2 regions of the Brenneria sp. L4-2C genome follow, and region 2 is predicted to be linked to the other one. Evidence: predicted binding sites of a transcription regulator. Region 2 holds the regulator's gene; the other holds the start of a gene.
The links. The regulator PurR, encoded in region 2, represses purine synthesis genes. The targets are predictions, from matches to a motif close to CANGCAAACGTTTGCNTG.
Positions count from the first base shown of each region.

Region 1: the regulator PurR is predicted to act here: its motif matches at 3,576-3,593, upstream of purE (5-(carboxyamino)imidazole ribonucleotide mutase).

Region 1 is NZ_JBEIAC010000018.1:20,946-29,097, reverse strand. Features, by position in the region: gene cysS (cysteine--tRNA ligase) at 1-1,312, opposite strand, end outside; gene ABRZ26_RS19845 (DoxX family protein) at 1,544-1,966, opposite strand; gene ppiB (peptidylprolyl isomerase B) at 2,304-2,798, shown strand; gene lpxH (UDP-2,3-diacylglucosamine diphosphatase) at 2,809-3,531, shown strand; gene purE (5-(carboxyamino)imidazole ribonucleotide mutase) at 3,756-4,265, shown strand; gene purK (5-(carboxyamino)imidazole ribonucleotide synthase) at 4,262-5,332, shown strand; gene ABRZ26_RS19820 (HAAAP family serine/threonine permease) at 5,778-7,061, shown strand; gene ABRZ26_RS19815 (L-serine ammonia-lyase) at 7,169-8,152, shown strand, end outside.
Region 2 is NZ_JBEIAC010000001.1:14,432-22,583, reverse strand. Features, by position in the region: gene anmK (anhydro-N-acetylmuramic acid kinase) at 1-418, opposite strand, end outside; gene ABRZ26_RS00145 (outer membrane lipoprotein) at 741-1,208, shown strand; gene slyA (transcriptional regulator SlyA) at 1,344-1,796, opposite strand; gene ABRZ26_RS00135 (DUF1289 domain-containing protein) at 1,958-2,197, opposite strand; gene gloA (lactoylglutathione lyase) at 2,529-2,936, shown strand; gene rnt (ribonuclease T) at 3,117-3,788, shown strand; gene ABRZ26_RS00120 (Grx4 family monothiol glutaredoxin) at 3,869-4,219, opposite strand; gene ABRZ26_RS00115 (C40 family peptidase) at 4,567-5,415, shown strand; gene cydH (cytochrome bd-I oxidase subunit CydH) at 5,508-5,597, opposite strand; gene purR (HTH-type transcriptional repressor PurR) at 5,974-7,005, shown strand; gene cfa (cyclopropane fatty acyl phospholipid synthase) at 7,356-8,152, shown strand, end outside.

The DNA of each region.
Region 1 (8,152 bases), on a different contig from region 2:
CCTCATCCGCCAGCGCCCAGTCTTTTGCCTGACGGGCATCTTTTCGCTGCTTGATCAGCCGTTCGATTTCTTTAACGTCGTCATCGTCCGTCTGCGCGCCGCCCTGTAGGAACACTTCCGGATCCTGCTCCAGCAAGCCCAGCACTTTCGCCAGATTACGCAGCGCAGAGGCCAATTGATTAGCCGCATGCCGATCCTCCGCCTTCAGGCGATTAACCTCGCGCGCCATGTCGAACAGCACGGAATAGGCTTCCGGGGTGTTGAAGTCATCGTCCATCGCTTCACGAAAGCGCGCTTCAAACGCTTCTCCGCCCTGCGCCGCCACGTCGCTGTCCGTACCGCGCAGCGCGGTGTACAGACGTTCCAGCGCCGAACGCGCCTGTTTCAGATTTTCTTCGCTGTAATTAAGCTGGCTACGGTAGTGGCCCGACATCAGGAAGTAGCGCACGGTTTCAGCATCGTAATACGCCAAGACATCGCGCACGGTGAAGAAGTTATTGAGCGACTTCGACATTTTTTCCCGGTCGACCATCACCATGCCGGAATGCATCCAATAGTTGACGTAAGGGCCGTCATGGGCGCAGGTGGATTGGGCGATTTCGTTTTCATGGTGCGGAAACATCAGATCCGATCCGCCGCCGTGAATATCAAAATGATCGCCCAACTGCTTGCAGTTCATCGCCGAACATTCGATGTGCCAGCCAGGGCGGCCTTCGCCCCACGGCGAGGACCAGTGCGGTTCGCCGGGTTTGGACATCTTCCACAGTACGAAGTCCATCGGGTTGCGCTTCACTTCGGTAATTTCTACCCGCGCGCCGGCCTGTAGCTGATCGAGATCCTGACGCGATAACACGCCGTACCCCGGCGCGGTATCCACGGAGAACATCACATCGCCGTTAGCGGCGACATAGGCGTGACGCCGTTCCACCAGCTTTTGCACCAGTTCGATGATCTCGTTAATGTGGTGGGTGGCGCGCGGCTCGACATCCGGGCGCAGAATATTCAACGCATCAAAATCGGCATGCATTTCCGCGATCATGCGGGTGGTCAACTGGTTGCTGGTTTCACCATTTTCCGCCGCACGCTTGATGATTTTATCGTCAATATCGGTAATATTGCGGACATATTTCAACGAGTATCCCAGATAGCGTAAATAACGCGCCACCACATCAAATGCCACGAAAGTACGCCCGTGACCAATATGACACAGGTCATAAACGGTAATGCCACACACATACATCCCCACATGACCAGCGTGGATAGGTTTGAATTCCTCTTTTTGGCGACTCAGTGTATTAAAAATCTTTAGCATCAGGGCATTCCATGGTGTTCGCAGGATAGGTGAATCATTGTTCGCTGTCAGCGTGAGCAACATCGATTTATTTAGGGCTTTTCAACTCTAACGGCGTATTGAAACCTGAACCCTGCGCTATTGCAAGACTGAGTCTGCGCAATAAGCGGATAATCGATAAGGAATAAGTATAAAAAGACCCGGAATTCACCGGGCCTGGAACAATAGCGCCATGGATAGACAAAAAGATTATCAGCGCCAGCGCGGGTTGGACATTACGGAATATTTACCACTACCCAGGAAGGCGATGGCCAGACCGGCAAAGAAGAACACCGCCGCGGGTTCGACGCCCCATGCGCCGGTTTTCGTCAACAGGAAGAAATTAGCCGGATTCGCCAGTAGCGAGGCGACAAGCATCGTGAAAGAAAAAATCAACGCCGATGGACGGGTCAAAATCCCCAGAATCAACAGAATCGGAATGATGACTTCACCGACATAAACGCCATAGCCGATGAATGTGGGCAGTCCCGCTTCAACCAGCATTTTCTGAATGCCGCCAATACCGCTATGAAGCTTGTGCCATCCGTGAAACAGCATCAGGATACTGAACGACACACGCAGCAACAACTTCCCGAAATCGGGTTTATCAAATACTCGATTAATACTGTCCAGCATAATTCACCTGTCTATTAACGTTGTTATTAAAGAATAATGAGAATCGCTCTCAGACTAATCCGGGTGATAACCAAACAACAAGTAAATTATGAAAAACAGTGATCCGGCGCAACAAAAACCTCATTCAAATAAGCTCACTAAATTCATGACGTTAAATCAGTTTATTTGGGTTGGCGAAGGATCCCGCGCAGATTGACCATTACGGCCTCCCCCGGTTATGCCTCCGCCTGTACTGACTCGGCAAGCCAGTTATGTTATAAGTGCGCTCTTGATTGTTCACCGCAGGCTGTGAGCGTCGTTCCCCATTATTATATTTGGCTAGGTAGGGTTCATTATTATGATCACGTTTCATACAAACCACGGCGATATCGTCATTAACACTTTCGCAGACAAGGCGCCGGTTACTGTAGAAAACTTCCTGGATTACTGCCGCAGCGGTTTTTATGACAACACGATTTTTCACCGTGTTATCAACGGCTTTATGATTCAGGGCGGCGGTTTCGCGCCGGGTATGGAGCAAAAAGCGACCAAAGCGGCGATTAAGAATGAAGCCAACAACGGCTTGAAAAATACCCGCGGCACGCTGGCCATGGCGCGCACCAACGATCCGCATTCCGCCACGGCGCAGTTCTTCATTAACGTCGTGGATAACGACTTCCTGAACTTCCGTTCCGAACGCGCCGACGGCTGGGGCTACTGTGTCTTCGCTGAAGTCGTTGAAGGTTTGGACGTCGTGGATAAAATCAAAGGCGTGGCGACCGGCCGCAGCGGTATGCACCAGGATGTGCCGAAAGAAGACGTCGTCATCACGTCCGTTACCGTTAGCGAGTAATTGCAGTCGCATGGCGACGCTATTTATTGCCGACCTGCATTTAAGTCCTGATGAACCGGCGATCACCGCCGGTTTTCTGCGTTTTTTACGCCATGAAGCCGTGCATGCGGATGCGCTGTATATTCTGGGCGATCTGTTCGATGCCTGGATCGGCGATGACGATCCGCAGCCGCTGCATACCACGATCGCCAATGCCCTGCTGACGCTGCATCTCCAGGGCGTCCCCTGCTATTTCGTGCATGGCAATCGGGATTTCCTGATCGGCAAGCGTTTCGCCCGGCAGAGCGGACTCACCTTGCTGCCCGCGGAGAATGTGCTCGACCTGTACGGTCAGCGCATCTTGATTCTGCACGGCGACACGCTGTGTACCGACGATCTCGCTTATCAGAAGTTTCGCCGCCGGGTTCACAATCCGCTGATACAGCGCGCATTTTTGCTTTTACCGCTGGCGGTACGGCTGAGAATCGCCGCCGGCATGCGCTCGGCCAGCCAGCAGGCCAACCAGCGCAAGTCGCTGAAGATTATGGATGTGAATCCAGACGCGGTTATCGAACGTTTGCAGCACTATCAGGTGAACATCATGATCCACGGCCATACCCATCGCCCGGCGATCCATCAGATCGTCGCCGATAATTTTCGCGCGCGCCGCGCCGTACTGGGCGCCTGGCATCAAGAAGGTTCGATGATCAAAGTCACCGCTCAGGATATCGAACTGATTTCGTTTCCATTCTAGCCGTTTTACCCCGCGCGATTCGCGAACGATCCGCTTTTCCCGGCGACGCAACCGTTTTCCTCGCCAGAAGGTCGTGATATGCTCTACGCCCTCAAAGTCAGAGCCCTGTCGGTATCCGACGCCATTGATGCGATTTTTAACATCGCGGCGGGTGCCTGAGGCGTATCTGGCCGACGCGACACCATTGCCGTCACCATCATGTAAACCACAGGAGCTTTACAGGCATGTCATCCAACGTTGCCCCGGCAAAAATCGCCATCGTCATGGGTTCAAAGAGTGACTGGGCCACCATGCAGTTTGCTGCGGAAATCCTCACTACGCTGAATATCCCCTTTCATGTTGATATCGTCTCCGCCCATCGGACGCCCGATAAGCTATTCAGTTTCGCAGAACAGGCCGCGCAGAACGGTTTTGACGTGATTATCGCCGGCGCGGGCGGCGCGGCGCATCTGCCCGGCATGCTGGCGGCCAAAACGCTGGTGCCGGTGCTGGGCGTGCCGGTGCAAAGCGCCGCGTTGAGCGGCGTCGACAGCCTGTATTCGATTGTTCAGATGCCGCGCGGCATTCCGGTCGGAACCTTGGCTATCGGCAAAGCCGGCGCCGCCAACGCCGCGCTGCTGGCGGCGCAGATTCTGGCGTTGCATGATGACGCGCTCGCCATTCGTCTGGCCGACTGGCGCCAGAGTCAGACCGACGAGGTGTTGGCCAATCCCGATCCGCGGGAGGAAGCATGAAACCGGTCTGCGTTTTAGGCGATGGTCAGTTGGGCAGAATGTTGCGTCAGGCAGGCGAACCGCTGGGTATTGCGGTCTACCCTGTCGGGCTGAATGCGGAACCGGAATCGGTTCCTTTCCAGAACAGCGTGATTACCGCGGAGATAGAACGCTGGCCGGAAACCGCGCTCACGCGGGAACTGGCGCAGCATACCGCGTTCGTCAACCGTGATATTTTCCCGCGTCTGGCCGACCGCCTGACGCAGAAACAACTGCTGGACTCGCTGAATCTGGCCACCGCCCCCTGGCAGTTGCTCGCTGACGCCGACGAATGGCCGCAGGTTTTTGCCCGTCTCGGCGAACTGGCCATCGTGAAGCGGCGCGTCGGCGGTTACGACGGCCGCGGACAGTGGCGGCTGCGCGACGGCGAACAGCATACGCTGCCGGCGGACTGCTACGGCGAGTGCATCGTTGAACAGGGCATCCACTTTTCCGGCGAAGCCTCGCTGGTCGGCGCCCGCAACGTCCACGGCGACTGCGTGTTCTTTCCATTGACGCACAATTTCCATCAGGACGGTATTCTGCGCGCCAGCGTCGCCCTGCCCCACCCGCCGGCGCAGTTGCAGCGGCAGGCGGAGCAAATGCTGTCGGCCATTATGCAGGAGCTGGGCTACGTCGGCGTGATGGCGATGGAATGCTTTATCGTCGATGGCCGCTTGCTGATTAATGAACTCGCGCCGCGCGTACACAACAGCGGTCACTGGACGCAGAACGGCGCCTCTATCAGTCAGTTTGAACTGCATCTGCGGGCGATTCTGGATTTGCCGATGCCTGTCCCCGCCGTCGATAGCACGTCGGTGATGGTCAATCTGATCGGCACCGAGGTCAATCCCGACTGGCTGTCGCTGTCGCTGGCGCGCCTGCACTGGTATGAAAAAGAAGTGCGCCCGGGACGCAAGGTCGGCCACCTGAACTTACAGGCGCAGGATCGCGATCGTCTGCGACAAGCGTTACAGTCGCTGGCCGCCATGCTGACGGATGAATATCAGCCGGGTCTGCGCTGGGCGCAGGAGAAGTTATCCGCCTGATGGTTATCTTCGCTCTTCGGGCATACGCCGCCGTGCGCCTGAAGAGCGTCTCCAAGAGATAAAACGAATAGAGACTTTCCGCGTGACATGCCGAAATTTGCGTTTATTATTTATTCCGGATTATTTTTTATTCCGTTAATATTCTGGTTAATTTTCACACTATAAAAATCAATTAACGCATCAGAAAAGAGCTGTTAAAAACTATTATATTTAACGTATCATTTATGATGTTTTAAATTATATCAATGTTTATTAAAATAATTAACGTCAATTCATTTATGTGATCGCATCAATATTATTCACGGGCAGCGCCGCTATAGAATGCGGCCACAAACAGTATTCCCCATCGACATATTTCATATGTCCTGTTTATTTTTTGTCCCTGTAACGGCAACTTGCCGGTACTGTATTTTTTATACACTGTGTTCACTAAGGAGAAACTAGCATGAGCACAATTCAAGGCAGCAGTCAGGTATTAGAACAGGCTTCAGCCTGGCGGAAAAGCGATACCGTCTGGATGCTGGGCCTTTATGGCACCGCGATTGGCGCAGGCGTATTATTTCTACCGATAAATGCGGGTATTGGCGGCCTTATACCATTAATTATTATGGCCATTATTGCTTTCCCTATGACCTATTATTCTCACCGCGCTTTATGCCGTTTCGTATTGTCGGGCAACAAAGGTGGTGAAGATATAACCGAAGTGGTTGAAGAACATTTCGGCGTTGGCGCGGGTAAATTAATCACTCTGTTATATTTTTTTGCAATTTATCCCATTTTACTGGTTTACAGTGTGGCGATCACCAATACGGTGGAGAGTTTCATTACTCACCAAATGCATTTAACGGCGCCGCCGCGAGCGCTGCTGTCATTAATATTGATCCTGGGACTCATGTTCATCGTCCGTTTTGGCGAAGCCATGATCGTTAAGGCCATGAGCATCCTGGTTTATCCGTTCGTCGCCGTGTTAATGGTCCTGGCGCTGTATTTGGTGCCGCACTGGAATACGTCGGTATTCGAGAATGTCTCTCTGGCCAATAACGTCACCGGCAATAGTTTGCTGGCGACGCTGTGGCTGGCGATCCCGGTGATGGTTTTCTCATTCAATCACTCGCCGATTATCTCCTCTTTTGCCGTCGCCAAGCGTAAAGAGTATGGCGAACAGGCCGAGAAGAAGTGCTCCCGCATTCTGTCTTACAGCCATATCATGATGGTGATTACCGTGATGTTCTTCGTATTCAGCTGCGTGCTAAGTCTGTCTCCGGCTGAGCTGATGGAAGCGAAAGTCCAGAACATCTCCATCCTCTCTTATCTGGCCAATCACTTTAATAACCCGATGATGGCCTATCTGGCGCCGGTGATCGCCACCATCGCCATTTCCAAATCGTTCCTCGGCCACTATCTGGGCGCCAGCGAAGGTTTCAACGGCATGATTGTGAAGTCGCTGCGCGGCAAGGGAAAAAGTATTTCCAGCGGCAAACTGAACCGCATCACCGCCCTGTTCATGCTGATCACCGCCTGGATGGTGGCGACGCTGAACCCCAGCATTCTTCGCATGATTGAAACGCTGGGCGGCCCTATTATCGCCTGCCTGCTGTTCCTGATGCCGATGTACGCCATTCAGAAAGTGCCGGCGATGAAAAAATACAGCGGCCACATCAGCAATGTCTTCGTCACCATCATGGGGCTGATCGCCATCTCCGCTATCGTTTACAGCCTGTTTGGTTAATCCAGAACGCCCAATAGATTTCACGTTGCCGCCGACATATCGGAACCTGAAAGATGACGGGAATATCAACGCCAGTATCGCACTGGCGTTTTTTAGAGGAAGTCATTATGGTCAGCGTATTCGACATTTTCAAAATTGGTATCGGTCCTTCCAGTTCACATACCGTCGGCCCGATGAAAGCCGGCAAAATGTTCACGGACGACCTGGTCGGCAAATCGCTTATTTCATCGGTCACCCGCATCGCGGTCGATGTTTATGGCTCTCTGTCGCTAACCGGGAAAGGTCACCATACGGATATCGCGATCATTATGGGATTAGCCGGCAACCTGCCGGACAGCGTCGATATCGACAGCATCCCGGCGTTTATTCAACAGGTAAAAGAAAACCACCGACTGCCGCTCCTCAACGGGCAATACGAGGTCGCTTTCCCGCTGGAGAGCGCCATGCGTTTCCAGGCGGAAAATCTGCCGCTCCATGAGAATGGCATGACAATCCGCGCTTACCATCAGCAGGAACTGGTTTACAGCAAAACCTATTATTCCATCGGCGGCGGTTTTGTCGTCGATCAGGAAAATTTCACTCAAGCGGACGTCGAGGCGGAGCGCGCGCCATACCCGTTCTTTTCCGCGCAAAAGTTGCTGCGCCATTGCCACGATAATTGCCTCTCGGTGTCGGCCATCGTCATGAAAAATGAGATAGCGCTGCACGGCCGGGAAACGATAGAAGACTATTTCGCCAAAGTCTGGCAGACCATGCAAAACGGCATTCATCGCGGCATGAATACCGAAGGCGTACTGCCCGGCCCGATGCGAGTGCCGCGTCGCGCCTCCGCTCTGCACCGTTTATTGTTCATTAACGACAGATTCTCCAGCGATCCCATGGATGCGATGGATTGGGTCAATATGTTCGCGATGGCCGTCGCGGAAGAAAACGCGGCGGGCGGTCGCGTGGTCACCGCGCCCACCAACGGCGCCTGCGGCATTATTCCCGCCGTATTGGCTTACTACGACCATTTCATCCAGCCGGTTACGCCGGAGTCTTACCTGCGTTACTTTTTAGCCGCCGGCGCCATCGGCCTGTTATATAAAATG
Region 2 (8,152 bases):
AAGCCAGATCGCGGCGGCGAAAATCCCCCACGGTGGTAATCCCGGTCATCGCCGCAACACGATTGTTATCGCCAATCTGTAGCGTACAAGGCGCCTCGCCATTCGGCTCATGCCAGACGGTCTGCCCGTGGCAGCCGATCGCCGTGATATCGCGCGCGCTCAGTCCCGTTTCTTTCAGCAACGCCAGAACCGCTTGCGCGAACAGTATGCCCAATTGCGTATCTAAACGCCCGAATGCGGACAGCGTGACCTTCTGTCCCTGGCACATGCCCAGTACGGCCTGTTTGATTGCTTGCGGTATCGGGTGACTGTAGCTGGCCTGCTGCGCAACCGTATGATCATCAATCGCCGCCATCACCACATCAATACCGTCGAGGCTGGTGCCTGACATTACGCCAATGTATCTGCCTGATCTCATCTCACGACCTTTTCCGCTGAGGGATAAATAATACGGTCACCTGAAAAGCCGACCAAAATCAAAATAGCATTTTAAGGCACTGAAATATTATATTTTTTGTGTTTTGTTATCGCGGTTGTCATTTTGTTAAAATATGACCCGTGGTTGCGATTTAAACAAATCCGCTTCTCTGTTTATGGTCTATGTAAGAACACTATTATATTCTGCAAAAAAGAGTAAAAAGAGTGGAATGGAACGTCAAGCCAGACCATACTTTATAGGTATATATTCGTCGGCCGAGGGTGAACCAACCCGACATATCGCCATTACAGGAGTGTTAATTATGATGAAGCGTTTGCTTGTGGTTACGCTAGCGGGTGTCACACTGGCTGGCTGCGCCAATACCAGTACGCTTTCAGGAGATGTTTACAGTGCCTCCGAAGCCAAACAGGTCCAGACCGTTACCTACGGTACGATTGTTTCAACGCGTCCGGTACAGATTCAGGCGGGTGAGGATTCCAACGTGATTGGCGCGCTGGGCGGCGCGGTTCTGGGGGGATTCCTGGGTAATACCATCGGCGGGGGCAGCGGTCGCGGACTGGCGACGGCGGCGGGCGCCGTTGCGGGCGGCGTCGCGGGTCAAAGCGCGACGGGCGCGCTAAATCGGACTCAGGGTGTTGAGCTGGAAATTCGCCGGGATGACGGCACCACCATCATGGTCGTGCAAAAACAAGGCGACACGAAATTCAGCGCCGGCCAACGTGTGGCGATGGCGAACAACGGCCGCAGCATTACGGTCTCCCCACGCTGATACGTAATAATAATCACCACCCGCGCGGTGGTGATTACTATCAATAATCAGACCTCTTCCCCAATAGCCATCAGCCATCAACTGAATAATAATACTGGGATTTATTATTTTGCCTCAACGCGACCCAGGTCGCCGTCAAGGTTGACTCTCTGTCGTCTGGCTCTCATGTAATGCCAGTATATTGTGCTCCAGGCGTGAGATCAGCAAAGCTAATTCATCGACCTGCTCTGGCGTAATGCCGAATAGAATTTCGTTGCGCGTATGGTTAATTACGCCATTGACCGCTTTCATTATCGGCTCTGCCGCATCGGTAAGCACGATGCGCTTTGCGCGCCTGTCGTGTGAGCATATGTGCCTGGTAATCAATCCCTTATCTTCCAGTTGATCCAATGTTCGGACTAATGACGGCTGCTCGATCCCTATAGCTTTAGCCAGCTGAATCTGTGATTGTCCCGGCGGGAGATGATAGATGTAGTGTAGAGTCACCCAATGCGTCTGCGTCAATTCCAGTGGTTTTAACCGATGATCAATCAAGGCACGCCACACGCGCACTAGACGAGCTAAATCAGATCCTAATGGCAATTCCATAAACTCTCCTTATAATTAGCATGCTAAGTTATATCCCTGGATTGCAATCAATTCTGATTTATAAAAAATAGAAAAGTGTCTTTTATTATTTTGAAAAAAAGGATTCTACCAAATTAAATTCTTTTAAAAATGATCTTAATACTTATTTTATTCAGCCAACGTTAAAATAAAGTCGGCTGTTGAGGTTCTACCGGCTGCGTTGTCTTCTCCATACGCTGCTGACGCCTCATTCTTTGCCTGCACAAGCGCAGGACATCCTGTTTCTGCGCATCGCTCATTTGCCCCCAGGTAAAGCGCTCGTTTCGGCTGCGAAAACAACCACGGCAAAAGCCGCGATCGTCAGCCTGACAAACGCCACGACATGGGTTAGGAACAGCAAAGAGTTCAAGTTGCTCAGGCACTGTACCTCCGTCTAGCTCTGTTTATTGAAGCCTTGTTCTTCCCCGCTGGCAAGCCTTTGCTAAAGCGAACGACAAAAATATCAGCTAATCTTTGTAATTTCAGATGATTCTCCTGCGCTATCCGCTAATGTCTCCTTATAGATTTGTCTATTTTTAATCCACTGGGGTCAAATTCGCTCATGTTTACACCCATTCGGCATCAAAACCTACTGGCGTGACCGCGCGGCCAATAACTTGGACTCGCTATAAGCGCAACGTTATAATTACATTCTGACAGATTTTTTCACCCGGTTTGCAGTCAACCACAGTAGCCAATGAGGAAATTGAAATTATGCGCTTACTTCACACCATGCTGCGTGTTGGTAATTTACAACGCTCTATCGATTTTTATACCAACGTATTGGGTATGCGTCTGCTGCGTACCAGCGAAAATACCGAATATAAATATACGCTGGCTTTCGTCGGTTATACCGAAGAAAGCGAAGGCGCCGTCATAGAATTAACTTATAACTGGGGAGTGGAGAGTTACGATTTAGGCAACGCCTATGGCCATATCGCGCTGGCCGTGGAGGATGTCGCCGCAACCTGCGAGAGCATTCGCCAGGCGGGCGGCAACGTGACCCGCGAGGCAGGGCCGGTAAAAGGCGGCACCACCATCATTGCATTCGTTGAGGATCCGGATGGTTATAAAATCGAACTGATTGAAAAATCACAGTCCGGTCAGGGGCTTGGTCATTAATGTGCTTCGGGCGGCCTGATTGATGCCGTTAGCGCAAAGATCAGGAGAAAAACGGTGAGAGATTCCACCGCGGCGCCTCTCACCGCGGATGCGGGAAGCGGCGGCTTTTCTCCGCTTACTGCATCTCCCGCCAAAATTTGCCATAATACGCGCTGCATTTTGCTAAAGATTAAGAGACTAATGGCTGATAAAAATGACCTGAACGCCCTGAGTGGTCGTTTCCGTGGGTTTTATCCGGTGGTGATAGATGTCGAGACCGCCGGGTTTAATGCTAAAACCGATGCCTTACTGGAAGTTGCGGCAATAACATTAAAAATGGACGCTGATGGTTGGTTACAGCCAGATGAAACTCTACATTTTCATATTGAGCCGTTCGAAGGCGCCATATTGGAGCCCGCCGCGCTGGCGTTTAACGGTATTGACCCCAGCAATCCGCTGCGCGGCGCGGTCAGCGAATACGAAGCGCTGCATGAAATTTTCAAAGTGGTGCGCAAGGGCTTAAAAGATCAGGGATGTAACCGCGCCATCATCGTGGCGCATAACGCGACGTTTGATCACAGCTTTATGATGGCCGCAGCCGAACGTTGCAGCCTGAAGCGCAATCCTTTCCATCCTTTCGCTACTTTCGATACCGCCGCGCTGAGTGGTCTGGTATTGGGCCAAACCGTGCTGGCCAAAGCCTGTATCACCGCGGGCATCGATTTTGACTCCAGTCAGGCGCACTCCGCGCTTTACGATACCAACCAGACGGCGCTGCTTTTTTGTGAGCTGGTCAACCGTTGGAAACGCATGGGCGGCTGGCCTATCGTTTTTAATGAAAATCAATTAGAGAAAACGTCCACCGCAGACTAAGCCGAACGCGCAAAAAAAGGGTGACTTTCGCCACCCTCTTTATTTCTCTTGCAGAAAACGGTTATCCGCTACGCGTCGGATTATTCCTGCCCTTCCTGCTGGGATTTGTATTTATCCGCCGTTTCTTTGATCAACTGCTGCAATTCGCCACGCTGATACATTTCAATAACGATATCACAGCCGCCGACCAATTCGCCGTCGACCCACAGTTGGGGGAATGTCGGCCAGTTGGCATATTTCGGCAGTTCGGCGCGGATATCCGGATTCTGTAGGATATCGACATAGGCAAAACGTTCGCCACAAGCAGACAACGCCTGTACCGCCTGAGCGGAAAATCCGCAGCTAGGCAATTTAGGTGAACCTTTCATATACAGCAGGATCGGGTTTTCAGCGATCTGGCGCTGAATTTTTTCAATTGTCGTTGTCGTCATTCTCTTGCTTCCTTAAACCTTTAGGATGGCTAACGTCATGTTCATTAACCACGAGCATCTATCAGATGAGCCACTACAGCGCCATCCACTCAATGATATTGTACCGATGGCGGCGACCACAAAAAAACGCCATTTTTTGTGTGGGTATGCCTTTACCCTATCACAACCGACAAATGATGAAACTCACAGTAGAAATCGATGACAAATCGAGCAGGACAAAAACCCCCATTAACTTTTTTTCACTATTCTGTTCGAATAAAGAGGCCGCGCCCACTTTTTTATCATGTGGTTTTCGGGAATACTGTGCGCACTCAGTGAGTTAATAACGATGAACGACCACGGCTATCATGCGCTTGTTTATTACCCTTTTTATCCTGTTTTTCAGTAACCTATTCCTGAATATCGCCCAGGCGGCGCCGCATACGCCGAATTTACCGTCACGAAAGGCCAACGTAAACATTGAGGACGATCACAAAAAAAATCCGCAGGCGAAGAAAAATAACCAGAAAGCGTCCGGCGCGGCAAAAGTAAAAAAAACCAAAACGGATAGCGGCAAAACAAACGCCGCCACGAAAAAAGTTAAAGTCATCCACCTCGCCAGGCACAAACAGGCGCCGACCCCATCGCGCACGAAAAGCGACACGCCGGCGTTAGTCAGGAAAAATCTCAAAAAATTGCATTTGGCAAATGAAGCCCGCTATGCCTCCTCGCGCGCCAAGGTAAAAGTTGGTGTAAATGGCGACGGAACGGAAAAAGCGTTAACGCTGAGCGAAGCGCACAAGAAACGTTACCAGCATGCCAAATTGACCGCGATGAATAAGCTGATGGATCAAGTGGGTAAACCCTATCATTGGGGCGGCGCATCGCCCTTTACCGGATTCGACTGTAGCGGATTGGTTTATTATGCCTACAAGGACGTGGTAAAAATCCCCATCCCCCGCACCGCCAATGAGATGTATCATTTGCGCGACGCGGCCCCGATCAAGAAAAGCGAACTGGAAAGCGGCGATTTGGTTTTCTTCCGTATCAATAACCGCGGCGCGGCCGACCATGTCGGCGTGTATGTGGGTAACGGGAAATTCATTCAGTCGCCGCGTACCGGTTCAGATATTCGCATCAGCAAACTGAGCGAAGATTACTGGCAGGATCATTATGTCGGCGCGCGTCGCGTCGTCACCCCGCAAACCATTCGCTAAGCCGCAACGACGAAACGATCAGAAGGAAATCGGGCGCGTTTTCCGTTGAAAACGCGCCCGATCGGATGGCGAAAACGAACGCTTGGTTTCAATTAATTCAATACGGCGGCAAAACTGAATACGACAACCAGCAACAGCGCCCCAACGGTGGCCAGCAGCGAAATCTTCAGGTCGGCATCCATCGGTATCTCCTTTGCGTATAAGAATTATCAGAAGAAAATATTGACCCTCTTTAGCGCCTTGCATTCAACATCGGGCTAAAGCGGCATCTTGTATAACAATAGCCGCTGTTGCCGGGTTTGCCCGAAAAAACTGAGGGCGGCGTATCACTAATAATATAAATTACTGCTTTCACTTTTCTGTCAAATCGGACAAAATTCGCTGTTTGACGACACGCCGCGTATTGGTCGAGAAAGTCCGCCTTGCCCCTTCAGGTATAACATTCGGCATTCTCCTTCTAAAATTCTGTTTTTTTATCTGGAAAGAGAACGTTAAACGCAGGCAAACGATTAACAATATATATACGACTGTAATGAGTCGGTTAGGAGTCACTTTTACATGGCAACGATCAAAGATGTGGCAAAGCGCGCAGGCGTTTCGACCACAACCGTATCGCATGTGATAAATAAAACACGTTTCGTCGCCGAAGAAACCAAAGCCGCCGTCAGGGCCGCCATCAAAGAATTACACTATTCGCCCAGCGCCGTGGCCCGCAGTCTTAAAGTGAATAATACAAGGACTATCGGTCTGTTGGCGACCTCCAGCGAAGCGCCCTACTTTGCGGAAATCATTGAAGCCGTTGAAAACGGTTGCTACGCCAAAGGCTATACGATGATTTTGTGTAATTCGCATAACGACATCGATAAACAGCGCGCCTACCTTTCCATGCTGGCGCAAAAGCGCGTCGACGGATTGCTGGTGATGTGCGCGGAATATCCGCCCGAACTCCTTGCCATGCTGGAAGACTATCGCAGTATTCCGATGGTGGTGATGGATTGGGGACAGGCTCACAGCGATTTTACCGACACCATTATTGATAACGCGTTTGAAGGCGGTTATATGGCGGGCCGTTATCTTATCGAACGCGGTCACCGGGAAATCGGCGCCATTCATGGCATTCTTGAGCGCAATACCGGCAGCGGACGCTATCTTGGCTTTTTAAAAGCGCTGCACGACGCCGATATTCAGATTCACGATGAATGGATCGTACGGGGCGACTTTGAACCCGAATCCGGCTATAAGGCGATGCACCAGATTCTGGCGCAGAAACATCGTCCCACGGCGGTTTTCTGCGGCGGGGATATTATGGCCATGGGCGCTATCTGCGCGGCGGACGAACTGGGGCTACACGTTCCCCAGGATATCTCGGTCATTGGCTACGACAATGTTCGTCATGCCCGTTTTTTCACCCCGGCGCTGACCACCATCCACCAGCCGAAAGAACGGTTGGGACAATCGGCCTTATCGATGCTTTTGGACCGAATTACCAGTAAGCGCGAAGACGCCCAGGTTATTGAGGTTCATCCTTCGCTGATAGAACGTCGTTCCGTCGCCGATGGCCCATTCCGCGATTACCGGCGTTATTCCTGAGCACCCACGCATTTATCTGCCGCTATACCCTCTAGCCGCTACGCTGCTTCAGCCAATTTATGCTTGTACCCTGGCTGAAGCAGTCCTAAACTGATCAGCAATTCGACGACAACAACCATATTAATCTCTTTATTCACTATCCTTATATAGTGTGAGCGCATATTGGATGTGCGCGTTTATTTTAAGGATGAGTGCCTCTACGTATTTGCGTACCGGCTTTTTCTCTTCATTTTCCTCTTGTTATTCAGAGGGTAGACGATGGGTGATACCCACCGATGCCGATAATGGGTAAAAAATTGTCTATGCTTTCCTTGCAGTTTTCACCGTGAGCGGCAAGGTAGGGAGAAATTATGAGTTCATCGTGTATAGAGGATGTAGAAGGACTGGAGAGCCATGGCAACTCCTGGTTTCAAATTGTGCGTGAAATGCTGGACATGGCCGATATCAAAATCAACGGCTCCCGCCCTTTTGATATAAAGATTAAAAATCCCGATTTTTTCAAACGCGTGTTGCGTGAAGGCTCATTAGGATTGGGTGAAAGCTACATGGACGGATGGTGGGAATGCGAACGGCTGGATATGTTCTTTCACCGCATATTACGCGCCGGTCTGGATAAAAAAGTCCCCCATCATATGAAAGACATTTTGCGCGTTGCCGCCGCAAGACTGATCAATCTGCAATCCAAAAGACGCGCCTGGATTGTCGGCAAAGAGCACTACGATTTGGGCAACGACCTGTTTTCGCTGATGCTGGATCCTTACATGCAATACTCCTGCGGCTACTGGAAACAGGCGACCACTCTGGAGCAGGCGCAGGAAGACAAGCTGCAAATGATCTGCGAAAAACTCCAGTTGCAACCAGGAATGAAGCTATTGGACATTGGCTGCGGTTGGGGCGGACTATCCGAATTCGCCGCACGTCGTTATGGCGTGTCCGTCATCGGCGTCACCATTTCCAAAGAACAGCAGAAACTGGCCCAGCAACGCTGTCAGGGTCTGGACGTCGAGATTTTATTACAGGACTATCGCGATTTGGATTTGCAATTCGATCGGGTGGTGTCCGTCGGCATGTTTGAACACGTGGGTCCCAAGAATTACAAGACCTATTTTCAGGTCGTTAATAAGAACCTTAAGTCCGACGGATTATT